2 regions of the Brevundimonas sp. 374 genome follow, and region 2 is predicted to be linked to the other one. Evidence: predicted binding sites of a transcription regulator. Region 2 holds the regulator's gene; the other holds the start of a gene.

Region 1 (7,661 bases), on a different contig from region 2:
GACATGGCCGAGGCGCTGACCGGCCTTGATCCCGAAACCACCCTGGTGGTGGTGGTGTCCAAGACGTTCACGACCCAGGAAACCCTGGCCAATGCCGAGGCGGCGAAGGCCTGGCTGGCGGCGTCGCTGCCGGCCGAGGGGATGACGAAACACTTCATCGGGGTGACGGCGGCGCCGGACAAGGCGGCGGCCTTCGGCTGCGGCCGCACCTTCGCCTTCCGGGACTGGGTCGGCGGGCGCTATTCGCTGTGGTCGGCGGTTAGCCTGTCGTGCGGCATCGCCCTGGGCTGGGATGTGTTCGAACGGATGCTGGCGGGCGCGGCGGAGATGGACGCGCACTTCGTGTCGGCCCCGCTGGAGCGAAACGCCCCGATCCTGCTGGCTTTGGCCCAGGTGTTCAACGTCGATGGCCTGAACCGGCCGGCGCGGACGGTGGCGCCCTACGCCCACGCCCTGCGTCGCCTGCCGTCTTTCCTGCAGCAGCTGGAGATGGAGTCGAACGGCAAGCGGGTGCACCGTGACGGCACACCGGTGACGCGCCAGACCTGCCCCGTCGTCTTCGGCGAGCCGGGCACTAACGGCCAGCACGCCTTCTTCCAGCAGATCCATCAGGGGCCGCAGACCGTCCCGGCCGAGTTCGTCATCGTGGCCAAGACTCACGAGGACGTGCCGGAGTCGCCGCTTTGGTCGAATGCGCTGGCTCAGGGCCAGGCCCTGATGCTGGGCAAGACGACCGAGGCCGCCAAGGCCGAGGGGTTGGCGCAAGGATTGTCGGAGGAGGAGGCGACGCGTCTGGCGTCCCACCGCACCTTTACCGGCAACCGTCCGTCGACGGCCATCGTCATGGAGCGGCTGACGCCCGAGACCCTGGGCGCGCTGCTGGCCCTCTATGAGCACAAGACCTTCGTCGAGGGCGTGATCTGGGACATCAACAGTTTCGACCAATGGGGCGTCGAACTGGGTAAGGTCCTGGCCAAGGCGATCCTGAAGGACGTGAACGCGGGCGGCCCCTCGGCGGACCTGGATCCGTCCACGGCGGCCCTGATGACGCGTCTGATGGGTTGACGCGAAAAGGGCCCGTCCTTGCCGGACGGGCCCTGCCGATCAACCTAGAGCGTCAAACGCTTACCAGCGGCGGTCGTAGCGGTAGTCGCGATTGTTGCGATAGTCGCGGCGGTCATAGCGCGAGTCGTAACGGCGGCCGTCGTAGCGGTAGTCGTAGCCCGAGCGGCTGCGGTCGATGCCGTGCTCGCGCTCCCAATGGCCTTGGTTACGGTAGCATTGACCGCCGCGGTAGTATTCGCAGCCCGAGCCGCGGTTGGAGGCCACTGCGCCCAGCGCCGCGCCGGCAAGCGCACCGCCCGCGATGTAGCTGCCGTCGCCGTTGCCATAGATGGCGCCGGCCAGACCGCCGACGGCGGCGCCGATCAGGGCGTTGCGGCCGGTGTTGTCGCGGTCGCGCGATTGCGCGGAAGCCGGAGCGGCCATCAGGCTCAGGGCCACGACGGGGGCGGCGGCGACCGCAGTGATCTTCAGCAGCTTGGACATTTTGGTCTCCTTGTTTGCTTGCCGATCTGCGTTTCCGGGGCGGGAAGGCATCCAGCGTTAAGGCCGTTCTATCGCTCCCAGTTTGAACGACCCCGGAGGTCGGCATTCATTTTCGGTTCATTTGTCACAGAGAATTCGCGCGGCGATCCATCGCCGCCGCTTGACGATGACCCTGCCTCTGCCTAACTCCCGCTCGCGTTAGCACTCTCTCTGGTCGGCTGCCAAAACGGCGATCGCGAGAGCGCCGCACACCGTTTCAAAAACGCCCCGATCCGGGGGTTTTACAGGGAGAAGTCCGATGGCGTTCCGTCCGCTCGGCGACCGCGTGCTGGTCAAGCGCGTTGAAGAAGAATCCAAGACCAAGGGTGGCATCATCATCCCCGACACCGCCAAGGAAAAGCCGCAGGAAGGCGAAGTCGTCTCCGTCGGCCCTGGCGCCCGCGACGACACCGGCAAGGTCAATGCTCTGGAGCTGAAGGCCGGCGACCGCATCCTGTTCGGCAAGTGGTCGGGCACGGAAGTGAAGATCGACGGCGAAGACCTGATCATCATGAAGGAATCCGACGTCCTGGGCGTGCTGTCCTAAGCACCCGACGTCCGACGTTCTTCAATCAATCCACATAGATAGGAGCTGCCCGCATGGCCGCTAAAATCGTACACTTCAACACCGACGCGCGCGACAAGATGCTGCGCGGCGTCAACGTGCTTGCCAACGCCGTCAAGGTGACGCTGGGTCCCAAGGGCCGCAACGTCGTGATCCAGAAGTCCTTCGGCGCTCCGCGCTCGACCAAGGACGGCGTGTCGGTCGCCAAAGAGATCGAGCTGGAAGACGCCTTCGAGAACATGGGCGCCCAGATGATCCGCGAAGTCGCTTCGAAAACGAACGACAAGGCGGGCGACGGCACCACCACCGCAACCGTTCTGGCTCAAGCCATCGTGCAAGAGGGCCTGAAGGCCGTCGCCGCCGGCATGAACCCGATGGATCTGAAGCGCGGCATCGACAAGGCTGTCGGCCTGGTGCTGGAAGAGATCAAGTCGAACTCCAAGCCGGTCTCCAACAACTCGGAAATCGCCCAGGTCGGCACCATCTCGGCCAACGGCGACTCGGAAATCGGTGAGCTGATCGCCCAGGCGATGGCCAAGGTCGGCAACGAAGGCGTCATCACCGTCGAGGAAGCCAAGACCGCCGACACCACCGTCGACGTCGTCGAAGGCATGCAGTTCGACCGCGGTTACCTGTCGCCTTACTTCATCACCAACGCCGACAAGATGGAGGCCCAACTCGAAGAGCCGCTCATCCTGCTGTTCGAGAAGAAGCTGACCTCGCTGCAAGCCATGCTGCCGATCCTGGAAGCCGTGGTGCAGTCGGGCCGTCCGCTGCTGATCATCGCCGAGGACATCGAAGGCGAAGCCCTGGCGACACTGGTCGTCAACAAGCTGCGTGGCGGCCTGCGCGTCGCCGCCGTCAAGGCTCCGGGCTTCGGCGATCGCCGCAAGGCCATGCTGGAAGACATCGCCATCCTGACGGGCGGCCAGGTCATCTCGGAAGACCTCGGCATCAAGCTTGAGAGCGTCACCATCGACATGCTCGGCAAGGCCAAGAAGGTCACGATCACCAAGGACGACACCACCATCGTCGAAGGCGTCGGCGGCAAGGACGAGATCGAAGCCCGCGTGGCCCAGATCAAGCGCCAGATCGAAGACACCACCTCCGACTACGATAAGGAAAAGCTGCAGGAACGTCTGGCCAAGCTGGCCGGCGGCGTCGCGGTTCTCCGCGTCGGCGGTTCGACCGAAGTCGAAGTGAAGGAAAAGAAGGACCGCGTCGACGACGCCCTGAACGCCACGCGCGCCGCGGCTGACGAAGGCATCGTTCCGGGCGGCGGCATCGCCCTGCTGAAGGCCTCCAAGATCCTGGCCGACGTCAAGGGCGACAACGCCGACCAGAACGCCGGCATCGCGATCATCCGTCGCGCCCTGCAGGCTCCGATCCGTCAGATCGCCGAAAACTCCGGCGTCGAAGGCTCGATCGTGGTCGGCAAGGTGCTGGAGAACGGCGACGCTTCGTTCGGCTTCAACGCCCAGACCGAAGAGTACGGCGACCTGGTGCAGATGGGCGTCATCGACCCGGCCAAGGTCGTCCGCACGGCCCTGCAAGACGCCGCTTCGGTGGCCGGCATCCTGATCACGACGGAAGCCGCCGTCGCCGACGCGCCCAAGAAGTCGGGCGGCGCCTCGGCCCCCGACATGGGCGGCATGGGCGGCATGGGCGGCATGGACTTCTAAGTCCAAGCTGACCGACGCTGAAATGCAGAAGGGCGGGGCCGCAAGGTCCCGCCCTTTTTGTTTGCCTATCCTCTCTGCGAAGCGGGGAGGGGGACCGCGCGTAGCGGAGTGGAGGGGCTCTTGAAGTCCCACCGATGTCGGAGATGCGGCGCCAGCCCTCCGTCACGACGCCAAGAGGCGTCGCGCCACCTCCCCAGGAGGTGGGGAGGAGACTGCGTTCTAGAACTCCGAAATCGCGCCCGGCTTGCGGGACCGCGTCTTCAGCCACATGACGCCCAAGAGGTCCGAGACCGACGCGCGCAGGCGGCCCCAATTGGTGTATTTCGACCGACCGACCTCGCGGTGGCGGTGGTCCACGTCGAGGTACTGGTTCTTGAACCCTTCGCGGATCATCAAGGCCGGCAGATAGCGGTGGATGTGATCGAAGTAGGGCAGGCGCAGGAAGACGTCGCGGCGGAAAGCCTTCAGCCCGCAGCCGGTGTCGTCGGCGTCGTCGCCCAGCAGTTTGCGGCGGATGCGGTTGGCCCAGATCGAGGCCTGGCGTTTGGCCTCGGTGTCCTGACGTTTGGCGCGACGGCCGCCGACCAGGCCCACGTCGCTGGGGGCGGACAGAAGCGCATCGACCAGGCGGGGCGCATCGGCCGGCGGGTTCTGGCCGTCGCCGTCCATCGTCACCACGACCGGGGCGCGCGCGGCCAGGACGCCGGTGCGGACCGCGCGGCTCTGGCCCGCATTGGTCCCGTGAGCCAGCACGCGGAGCGCCGGCAGTTCGGCCATGGCGGCCTTCAGCTCGGCCAAGGTCGCGTCCCTGGACGCATCGTCCACGAAGATCATCTCGTACGAACGGCCGGCGAAGGCGGCGGCGATCTCGCGCGCCAGGGGCACGGCGGCGCCCGCCTCGTCATGGACGGGAACGACGACGGAGATTTCGGGATTTTCAGCGCTCATCGGCGCTCCATAGAGGATAACTGAAGCTTAGGGGAGACGGCTGACGCAGGCGTGGTCGCCGTGTAAGGAGTCTGGAATGAAGACTTTCGATCTGGATGGCCGCATCGCCGGCTGGCGCGGGCCGGTTCTCGCGGCTCTGCTGACGTTGATCGCCGGCCTGCCGGGACTGCTGCTGCTGCCGCCGCTGGATCGCGACGAAAGCCGGTTCGCCCAGGCGACGTCCCAGATGCTGGAAAGCGGCGACTATGTCGACATCCGCTATCAGGACGAGCCGCGCTGGAAGAAGCCCGTCGGCATCTACTGGATGCAGGCCGTCGCCGTCGGGCTGACCTCGGACGTCGAGGATCGCGAGATCGCGCCCTATCGCATCCCATCCCTGCTGGGCGCCATGCTGGCGGCCTGGGCCGTGGCCTGGGCGGGGTCGGCCATGCTGGGCGGGCGGGTCGGCTTCTTCGGCGGGGCCATCATGGGGGCGACCTTCCTTTTGTCCACCGAGGCGGGGATCGCCAAGACCGACGCCATGCTGTGCGGCGCGACGACCCTGGCCATGGCGGCGTTGGCGCGCATCTATATGGCGACGAAGGCGGGCGAACGCCCGATCCGGCCGCATAAGCTGCTGTTCTGGATCGGGATCGGTCTGTCGATCCTGATCAAGGGACCGATCGGGTTTCTGGTCGTGGCCCTGGCGATCATCGCCCTGTCGATCTGGGATCGGAACATCAAATGGCTGTATCGCCTCGGCTGGGGTTGGGGCCTGCCGCTGGTCGCCCTGATGGTCGGACCGTGGGCGATCGCCATCACCATCGCCACCGACGGCGGCTTCTGGCGCGAGGCCATCGGCGGCGACCTGGCGCCCAAGATCGCTGGCGCGCATGAAAGCCATTCGGGCTTCCCCGGCATGTACGTGCTGCTGGCGCCCCTGCTGTTCTTCCCCTCGACCCTGCTGTTGCCCGCCGCCGTCTCGACGGGGTGGAGCCGACGCGCCGAGCCGGCGATCCGGTTCCTGGTCTGCTGGCTGGTCCCGGGCTGGCTGATGTTCGAACTGGCGCCGACCAAGCTGTGGCACTACACCCTGCCGACCTTCGGAGCGCTGGCCCTGCTGGCGGCCGCCGCCTTGGCCCAACCCATCGGCAAGGTCTCGCGCATCACCGGGGCGGTCCTGGGCGCGTTCGCGGCTCTGCTGATCATCGGCATCACCGTCTATGGACTGACCGTCTATGGCACCTCGACGGCCCAGACCTGGGCGGCGCTGACGGTGGTCATGGCGCTGGCGGCGGGGGCGATGGGGGGCTTCCTGCTGCTGAACCGCGCGCCGGTCGCAGCGCTGGTCGCTTCGTTGGCCTTCGGGATCGTGGCGCACGCGGCCCTGTCGGGCACGATCCGCCAACTACGGCCCTTGGCCATCGCGCCCCAGCTGGAAAAGGCGCTGGAGGCGGCGGACCTGCATCCGCGTCAGGGCCGCACGCCGGGGCCGGTGGCGATCACCGGCTTCCATGAACCCAGCTTCGTCTTCCTGACCGGGCGAGACACCGACCTGACCGACGCCGAAGGCGCGGCCGAGGCCTTAGCCGAAGGGCGGCCCGCCATCGTCGAAGGACGCGACGCCGACGCCTTCCGCGCGGCTGCGGCGCGTCTGGGCGTGTCCGGTCGCGCGGTCGGGACGGTCAACGGCTACAACTATTCGGCGGGCGATCCGGCCAGCCTGACCGTCTATGCGCCGCCGCCCCGAAACGGGAACGGGAACGGGAACGGGAACGCCGCAGCGGGAGCCGAGTGATGGGCCGCTTCATCCAGATCGTCGAAGTCGGGCCGCGTGACGGGCTGCAGAATGAAAAGGCGGTGCTTGAGCCCGCCGTCCGCGCCGATCTGGTGCGGCGGCTCGAGCAGGCGGGGGCGAGACGGATCGAGGCCGTCTCCTTCGTCCATCCTAAATATGTGCCGCAGATGGCGGGCGCCGAGGAGGTCATGGCCGCCCTGCCGCACGAGGCGGGGCGCAGCCGCATTGGCCTCGTGTTGAACGGCAAGGGCTATGACCGGGCGCTGGCGACCGGGGTGGACGAGGTCAATGTCTCGGTCGCCGCCACCGACGGCTTCGGCCTGAAGAACCAGGGCCTGGCGGTGAAGGATCAACTGGCCATGCTGGGCGAGATCGTCGCCCGCCGCCACAACGCCGAGGCCAGCGAGGGCGCGCCGTCGCTTTCGGCCATGATCTCCTGCGTCTGGGGCTGTCCGTTCGACGGCGAGGTCTCCGTCGACCAGGTCGCGGACATGGTCGGCGCGATCGCCGATATGGGCGTGGGCGAAATCGGTCTGGCCGACACCATCGGCGCGGGCGATCCTTGGGCGGTGACGAAAAAGGTCGAGGCGGCCAGGGCGGCCGCACCGGACGCGAGCCTGCGCCTGCACTTCCACGACACCCGCAACACAGGCCTGGCCAACGCCTATGCGGGCGTCGAGGCCGGGATTGACGTGCTGGACGCCTCGGTCGGGGGGATCGGCGGCTGCCCGTTCGCGCCGGGCGCCACGGGAAACATCGCCACCGAAGACCTGGCCTATATGCTGGCGCGCGGCGGGTTCGAAACCGGCTATGACCTGGACGCCCTGATCGCGACGGCGCGCTGGATCGGCGAGGCCATCGGGCGGCCGGCGCCGTCGGCGCTCAGCCGGGCAGGTGGATTTCCCAAGGCTTGAACCTTTGTGGCGGCGTTTCGAAAACGGCGCTAAATCAGGGTGAACAGGCGTAGCCGTTGGACCGGCTGCGAAAAGGACCGTCCATGCTGCTCGCCATTCCGCTGCTGCTGATCCCGGTGGTGCTCTACAATATCGTGGTGCTGTTCGGCGCGCCGAGCGAGGCGGGGATGGTGCAGGCGGACGTGCTG
Region 2 (7,661 bases):
AGTCCAACGCCATCGTCTACGCCAAGGACGGCCAGACGGCCGGCATCGGCGCCGGCCAGATGAACCGTCGCGACAGCGCCCGCATCGCCGCCATCCGCGCCCAGGAAGCCGGAGAAGCCAAGGGTCTGACCCACTCGCTGGCCGAGGGTTCGGCCTGTGCGTCCGAAGCCTTCTTCCCCTTCGCCGATGGGCTGCTGGAAGCCGTCGCGGCCGGGGCCACGGCGGTGATCCAGCCGGGCGGCTCGATGCGCGACGCCGAGGTCATCGCCGCCGCCGACGAGAAGGGCATCGCCATGGCCTTCACCGGGGTGCGGGTCTTCAGGCATTGATGAAGGGAAGAAGGGCGCTAACGCGCGCGACGCGGTCGCTCGCTGCTTGAGCCCCCTTCTTCCCGTTTTAAAGCGCGCCTTATCGTGACTGGACGACTGCCGTCAGCCGTGATGCTCTGACGCCTTTCCCGCGTTGGAGCGTCCGATGACCGTGCTGATCCGCCCCGAAGGCCAGACCGCCGACGACCTGAAACTGAGCCGTCGAACCTTGGGCGCCTTGGGGGGCTTGCTCTTTTCCGGCTATGCGGTCGCAGCCCTGGCCCAGGAAGCCAAGCCCATCACGACCGACGCCGAGGGCCTGTCCACAGAGACCGTGACCTACGCCGCGCCGGACGGGTTCCAGCTTCCGGCCTATGTCGCCAGGCCAGCGGGCGACGGCCCATTCCCGGTCGTGGTGGTGGTCTCCGAGATCTTCGGCGTCCACGAATATATCCGCGACATCTGCCGCCGTCTGGCCAAGCAGGGATACGCCGCCATTGCACCGGCCTTCTTCGTCCGGGTCGAGGATCCCGCGCCGTTGTCGGATATGCAACGGATCATGCAGATCGTCGGGGCGGCGAACTATGAGCAGGTGATGAGCGACCTGTCGGCGACGCTGGAATGGGCCAGCCAGCAGTCGTGGTCCAAGGACGGCAAGGTCGGCATCACCGGCTACTGCTGGGGCGGCAAGGTGGTGTGGCAGGCGGCGGCCCGCTTTGCCGCGATCGGCGCGGGTGTGGCCTGGTACGGCCGCTTGGCGCCCGCCGCAGACGCCACGCCGGTTCAGATCTCATCGGGCCAACCCTGGCCGGTCGACATCGCTGACGATCTGAAAGCGCCTGTGCTCGGCCTGTATGGCGGCAAGGATCAGGGCATCCCATTGGCCAGCGTCGAACGGATGCGCGAAGCCCTGGCCCGCGCCGGCCAGACCGGCAGCCAGATCGTCGTCTATCCCGACGCCCAGCACGGCTTCCACGCCGACTACCGCACCAGCTATTCGGAGGCCGACGCAAAGGACGGCTGGTCCAAGCTGCTGGCGACGTTCGATAAAGCGTTAAAGAATTAGGCCGTTACTGATGCGGAGGCTGCGGAAAGCAGCCTTGACTTTGGGAGGGTTAGGGCGTGAACGGATTGCGACTTCGCGGGGCGATCGTCCTGGGTATGGGCCTGCTGTTTCTACCGCTCGCGGGTTGCGGAGGCGGTGGTGGAGGAGGAGGAGGCGGTGGCGGCACGATCACGCCCCCTGTTCCTCCGCCCCCACCGCCCCCGCCTCCTCCCCCCCCACCACCACCGCCTCCGCCGCCTCCGCCTCCGCCTCCGCCTCCTTCGGTGACGTCGAGCGAGTATCTGCGGAACTACGGCCTGGCCAATATGAAGGTCCAATCCGCTTGGCAGGCCGGGGCGACCGGAGCCGGCGTCACCGTCGCCGTCGTCGACTCCGGCATCGCCAATACCTTGCCCGAGTTGGAGGGGCGTATCTCCAGCGCCTCGACGGACGTCGTCGTGGGGCGCAATACGCCCTATGTGGCGTCAAGCAGCCACGGCACGCGCGTGTCGGGCGTGATCGCCTCGAACTTCAACGGGTTCGGTACGATCGGGGTGGCGTACAACTCGACCATCCTGTCGATCCGCACCGATATCTCGGACTGCACGGACAAGAATACGGACGTCTGTTTCAGCAGTTCGGATCTGGTGCGCGCGCTGGATTACGCCGTCGCCAATGGCGTCAAGATCATCAACATGTCGCTGGGCGGCGATGGGCGGCTGGGCTCAGCGTTCGAGGCGGCGCTGCTGCGAGCCGTCAACTCGGGCGCCGTGATCGTGGCTTCGTCAGGCAATGACGGAAACGCCAATCCGGGCTGGCCCGCGCGTTACGCCATTGACCCGCGGTTCGCCGGCAGCGTCATCGCGGTCGGATCGCACGGCGCGACCGATGCGATGTCCAGCTTCTCGAACCGGGCAGGGGATACGGCGGTCGGCTATATTTCTGCGCCGGGCGAGGATGTGATCACCGGGTGTGAGGGCACGTCGTGCTGGCGCGTCAACGGCACATCCTTCTCGGCGCCGCATGTCTCCGGCGCGCTCGCCTTGCTGATGCAGGCCTTCCCCAATCTGACGGCGCGTGCGGCGCTGGATCTCTTGCTGACGACCGCACGCGACGCCGGCGATCCCGGCACGGACATCGTTTATGGGCGCGGCCTGCTGGATATGGCGGGCGCGTTCAGACCGGTCGGAACGACCTCGACGCCGATGGCCGACGGAAGCTCCATCGTCAGCATGAGCGAACCGGGCAGCTTCGTCGGCGCGGCGTTCGGGGACGCTTTCGGTCGCCAGACGGCGCTGAATACGGTGCTTTACGACGCCTACGATCGCATGTTCGCCGTCCAACTGGGCGGCGCCTATCCGACTGCGCCCAGCCGGTCCTATCAGGCGGCGCCGTTCGAGCAGAACACCACGGCGACAAGCACCCTGGCCCTGCCGGGCGGCGGTCGATTGAACCTGATCGCGGCTCAGCCCAGCGCCCGCCCCGAGCCGATCGCGCCTCGTCATGATCTCTATAACGCACCCTGGATGGGGGACGAGCCGCGTCAGGAGGCGATGCTTGACGTCGCCACGGGCCGTATGAATTTTTCGGTCTGGCAAGGCAAGGGCGGGGCGACATCACCGTTCAACGGCGCAGCGGGCGACGGTTTCGCCGCCCTGGCCCAGGCCGACCACGCCGTGCGCGGCGCCCTGCGGTTCGGCGCGGTGACGGTTTCTGGCGAAAGCGGGGGCGGCGATCGCCGGATGCCGCTGCGTCGTGTCGAGCAGGACGCCTCGACCTATAGTCGCGCGGCGATCGGATGGCGCGGAGCGGACGGCGGTCTGTCGTTCAGCGTCGGCGCTCTGGATGAACGGCTTGGACCCTTGGGCGCCTTCCTGCCGGGCGGGTCCGACTTCGCCCTGCCGTCACGGACCAGCTTCTATGCGCTCGGCGGCGACTGGACGCTGCGGCCGGGCCTGCGCCTGATCGGCGAGGCGGGCATGGGGTCGACTCGGATCGAGGGTCGTTTCCTGTCGATGGATCAGGCGGCGATCAGTTCGAACTGGCGGCTGGGCCTGCTGACGGGCTGTTCGATGATCTGCGACCGGATCAGCTTCACCCTGGCTCAACCGCTCAGGATAGAGCGCGGAACCTTCTCGGCCATGCTGGCGGATGTTCCGGTCGAATATTTCGATCCGCTGACCTATTCGCGCCGCAGCTTCTCGGCGACGCCCAGCGGGCGTCAGATCGACTTCATCCTTGGGGGCGAACGTCAGCTGTGGGACGGATCCAGCATGACGCTTCAGGCGGTCGCCAGTCGCGAGCCGCGTCACGTCGCAGACGCGCCGCCGGAGTTCGCCTTGATCGGAGCCTGGCGGCGTCAGTTCTGACCGACGCCGCCTGACCACTGCGGATCAGGCCTTGCCGTCGAAGGCCTGACCGTCGGCGGCGGGGGCGGCGCCATACGGGTTGGGAGCCTGGGCGCCGGACCCCTTGGCGGCGACGACCACCATGGCGGGACGGACGGTGCGACCGAATAGTTCGAAGCCGGACTGCATGGTCTGGATCACCGATCCGCCGGGCACGGTCTCGGACGGCTGTTCCATCATCGCCTGATGCAGATGCGGGTTGAACGCCTCGCCGGCCTGCGGCGCCACGCGCTTCAGGCCGTTGGCGTCAAAGGCTTGCAGCAGGGCCTTCTGCGTCAGTTCCAGCCCGGTCACCAGACCGGCCGTGGCGCCCTCGGCGTCCTTGGGCGCCGCCATCAGGGCGCGCTCCAGATTGTCGGCGACGCCCAACAGGTCCTTGGCGAAGCGCTGGATGGCGAAGGCGCGGGCGTCGTTCTGCTGCGTCTCCGAACGGCGCTTCAGATTCTCCATCTCGGCGGCGACGCGCAGGGCGCGGTCCTTCCATTCGTCACGTTCGGCGATCACCGCGTCCAGCGGCGCCAGATCCTCTGACGGATGGGCGTCCAGGCCGTGTTCGGCGTTGGTTTCGGCCATGTCGGCGTCCACGGCGTTCAGTTCGTCGTTAAGGGGCTTGTCGCTCACTTGTCGTTCCCGTCCAGCATCCGGCCCAGCACCCGGGCGGTATAGTCCACCAACGGAATGACACGGGCGTAGTTCAGTCTTGCGGGGCCTATGACGCCGATTGCGCCCAGAACCCGCTGTCGGCCGCTCATATAGGGCGCCGCGATCACGGCGGAACCCGAAAGTGAAAACAACCGTGTCTCGGCGCCGATGAAAATGCGCACGCCTTGGGCTGCATCGACGCCGTCCAGCAGGCCGATCAGCTGTTCCTTCTGCTCCAGATCATCGAAAAGGACGCGGACCCGCTCCAGATCGGCTAGGCCTTCCCGGTCCTGAAGCAAGTTGGCGCGACCCCGCACGATCAGGGCCCGCTCGCGATCCTGGCCGCCGGACCACGCAGCGAATCCGTCCTCGACCAGGCGGGCGGCGGTCTGGTCCAGTTCACGCCGTGCGATTTCCAACTCATGGGTCATCTCTCGCTTGGCGTCGGCGAAGGGGCGACCGCGCAGGCGGGCGTTCAAGAAGTTGGAGGCCTCGACCAGGGTCGAAGGCGTGACGCCGGCCGACAGGGTCATGATGCGGTTTTCGACCGTGCCGTCGTCAGCGACGATGACGGCCAGCGCCTGGTCTCCGCCCAGGGCGACGAACTCGACATGTTTGACGCCGGAATCACGCACCGGGCTGGAGACAACGCCTGCGCCGCCGGCTAGGCCCGACAGCAGGTTCGAGGCCTCATCCAGCGCCGCCTCGAAGTTCCGGCCGCGCCCGGCGAGCCGCCCGTCGATCTCGCGACGCTCGTCCTTGGTCAGGTCGCCGACTTCCAGCAGGCCGTCGACGAACAGGCGAAGGCCTGCATGGGTCGGGATGCGCCCGGCCGAGGTGTGGGGCGCCGCCAGCAGGCCCGCGAGGGTCAGATCCTGCATGGTGTTGCGGATCGAGGCAGGCGATAGGGCGATGCCGCCCAGCGACAGGGTCCGAGACCCGACCGGCTCGCCGGTCTCCAGATAGCTTTCCACGATGCGACGGAAGATGTCGCGCGCCCGCGCATCCAGCCCCGCCAGACCCGCGAGGGCCAGATTCGGGGATGGGCCGGCGTCGAACGGCGGGTTTTTCGGGGCATACAGGCTCACGGTTTCAGGATAAGCACCGCCGCCACAGCTTCCAAGGTCAGACTTCCAAGGATCCCTCCCATGCGCCATTCGCAACGCACCGACGATCAACTGCGTCCCGTGACCATCGAGACCGGCGTCAACCGGTATGCTGAGGGCTCGTGCCTGATCAGCTTCGGCAACACCAAGGTGCTGGTGACCGCCTCGATCGAGGACAAGGTGCCGGGCTGGATGCGCAACACGGGCCAGGGATGGGTGACGGCCGAATACGGCATGCTGCCCCGTGCCACTCACACGCGCGGGCGTCGTGAGGCCGCCGCCGGCAAACAGTCCGGCCGCACGCAAGAGATTCAGCGGTTGATCGGCCGCTCCCTGCGCGCCGTGGTGGACCTCAAGGCCTTGGGGGAACGCCAGGTGTTGATCGACTGCGACGTCATTCAGGCCGACGGCGGCACCCGCACGGCGTCGATCACCGGCGCCTGGGTCGCCATGAGCCTGGCCCTGAACTATCTGCGCGACGAGGGCGTGCTTAAGGCCGATCCGATCACGGATCAGGTGGCGGCCGTGTCGTGCGGCGTCTGCGACGGCGTGCCGGTGCTGGACCTGGATTACGAAGAGGATTCCGAGGCCGAGGCGGATTCGAACTTCGTCCTGACCGGCTCGGGCCAGATCGTCGAGGTCCAGGCCACGGGCGAGAAGCGCGGCTTCTCACGCGCCGAGTTCGACCGGCTCTTCTCGCTGGCCGAGATCGGCTGCACCGAACTGTTCGCCCTGCAGAAGGCGGCCCTGGCGGCGGTGAAGCGGTAGGGGGTTTCACCTCGGGGCGCGGACGGGCATCCTCGTCCGGTCAGTCCTGACCGGAGACAAGTCGATGCGTCGATCCCCCTGGCTTTCGATGGCCGCCTGCGTTGTGTTGATGGCCGGATGTCAGCGCGCTGATCCAGCCGATCAGCCTGCGTCCGGAGACACGGCGGCAAGCAGCAATGTCATCGACGCGGTTCCACTGGCGCCCGACGCCCCGCCGCCCGCCCCGCCCGCCAAGCCGGCGGCCGCGGAGAAGGAAGCGACCAAACCGGCCGAGGACGTCGAGGCCAGCATTCCCGAGGGTCCAGACATGCCCGCTCAGCCGGTTCCGGTCAGCGAGGTCCCTTGCCGCGAGGCCATCGGCGCCGCCGCCTCGGCCCGCCTGGTCGAGCGCTGCATTCAGGTCAGCCCGGCGACCCGCCCGCCCTGCAACGCCGCCAACCCCTGCGATCTGATCCAGGGGGAGATCGACCGGTCCTGCAAGCTGTGGGCGCGCGACGGCGATCCGCCGGCGGCGTGCAAACCCTAGGCTGAGCGCACCGCGCCCGCCACATCGGCCACCACCCGCTTGACCAGCGCCTCGTCGTCGCCCTCGGCCATGACGCGGATCAGCTTTTCCGTGCCCGACGGGCGCACCAGCAGCCGTCCCTGACCGCTCAGCGCCGCCTCGGCCTCGGCGATGGCGGCCTTGACCGTGTCGGTCTCCAGCGGCTTGTCGGCGGTGAAGCGGACGTTCTCCAGCTTTTGGGGCACGGGCTCGAACTGGCGGGCTGACGTGCGGCGGCGAAGAGGATGTAATGGGCGGTTATCAGAAGCACTCAGGTCCTTTCCGCGGACACGATGGATCGTGATGCACCCGGATCAAAGCTGATCAAACGCCGTCAATCGGACGGAACAACTCAAAACGGGACAGGCGCGATTTTATTCGCAAACCTGCTCGGCGACCGGTGGGCGGTTTCCGGACAAGCCGGTCGATGACGACGGTTCCCCATGGCCAAGCCTCACGATTCAGACGATTTCCCATTCCGTCCGTCAATGACGGCGCACCGAGATCACTATCCCCACGGGACTGGTCTCCTCCCCGGACGCGCGACAGCGTCGATGCCCTCCAGAGCGCGGACACGACACTTTGCCGCCAAGACGGTCGCCAAGCGGGTCCGGCCGGCCTTCCGGGGCGCCGGGCCGTCACGACGTGTCTTCGTCAGGGTCAAGGCTGTTATGAAGACGCCGAACGCGCGCGCGTCGTTGAAAGCCTGCGTGCGGTACTTCGGACGGGAGGGCGCGGGCGAGGACGGGGCGAGAGCCGCTTTCTTCGGGCCGCTGGAGGACCGGCCTGACGCCAGGGCGCAGGTCGATCGGTGGGCCGACGACCGCCGTCATTATCGGA

The links. Region 2 encodes HrcA, which represses chaperone genes, less so after heat shock. Its sites were predicted from a motif close to GTTAGCANTCNNNNNNNNNGANTGCTAAC; they were not measured.
Region 1: a site for HrcA is predicted at 1,746-1,774, ahead of groES (co-chaperone GroES). Genes of this name have one in related genera too.

What each region holds. Positions count from the first base shown of each region.
Region 1 is NZ_FNKT01000004.1:100,706-108,366, reverse strand. It holds gene pgi (glucose-6-phosphate isomerase) at 1-1,065, shown strand, start outside; gene BLR19_RS11840 (hypothetical protein) at 1,126-1,548, opposite strand; gene groES (co-chaperone GroES) at 1,847-2,134, shown strand; gene groL (chaperonin GroEL) at 2,188-3,834, shown strand; gene BLR19_RS11825 (glycosyltransferase family 2 protein) at 4,054-4,782, opposite strand; gene BLR19_RS11820 (ArnT family glycosyltransferase) at 4,859-6,559, shown strand; gene BLR19_RS11815 (hydroxymethylglutaryl-CoA lyase) at 6,559-7,473, shown strand; gene BLR19_RS11810 (hypothetical protein) at 7,557-7,661, shown strand, end outside.
Region 2 is NZ_FNKT01000005.1:123,854-131,514, reverse strand. It holds gene purH (bifunctional phosphoribosylaminoimidazolecarboxamide formyltransferase/IMP cyclohydrolase) at 1-329, shown strand, start outside; gene BLR19_RS12755 (dienelactone hydrolase family protein) at 475-1,374, shown strand; gene BLR19_RS12750 (S8 family peptidase) at 1,638-3,722, shown strand; gene grpE (nucleotide exchange factor GrpE) at 3,747-4,334, opposite strand; gene hrcA (heat-inducible transcriptional repressor HrcA) at 4,379-5,437, opposite strand; gene rph (ribonuclease PH) at 5,552-6,277, shown strand; gene BLR19_RS12730 (hypothetical protein) at 6,342-6,803, shown strand; partial or broken gene BLR19_RS12725 (phosphoglucosamine mutase) at 6,800-7,045, opposite strand; gene BLR19_RS12720 (DUF3363 domain-containing protein) at 7,493-7,661, shown strand, end outside.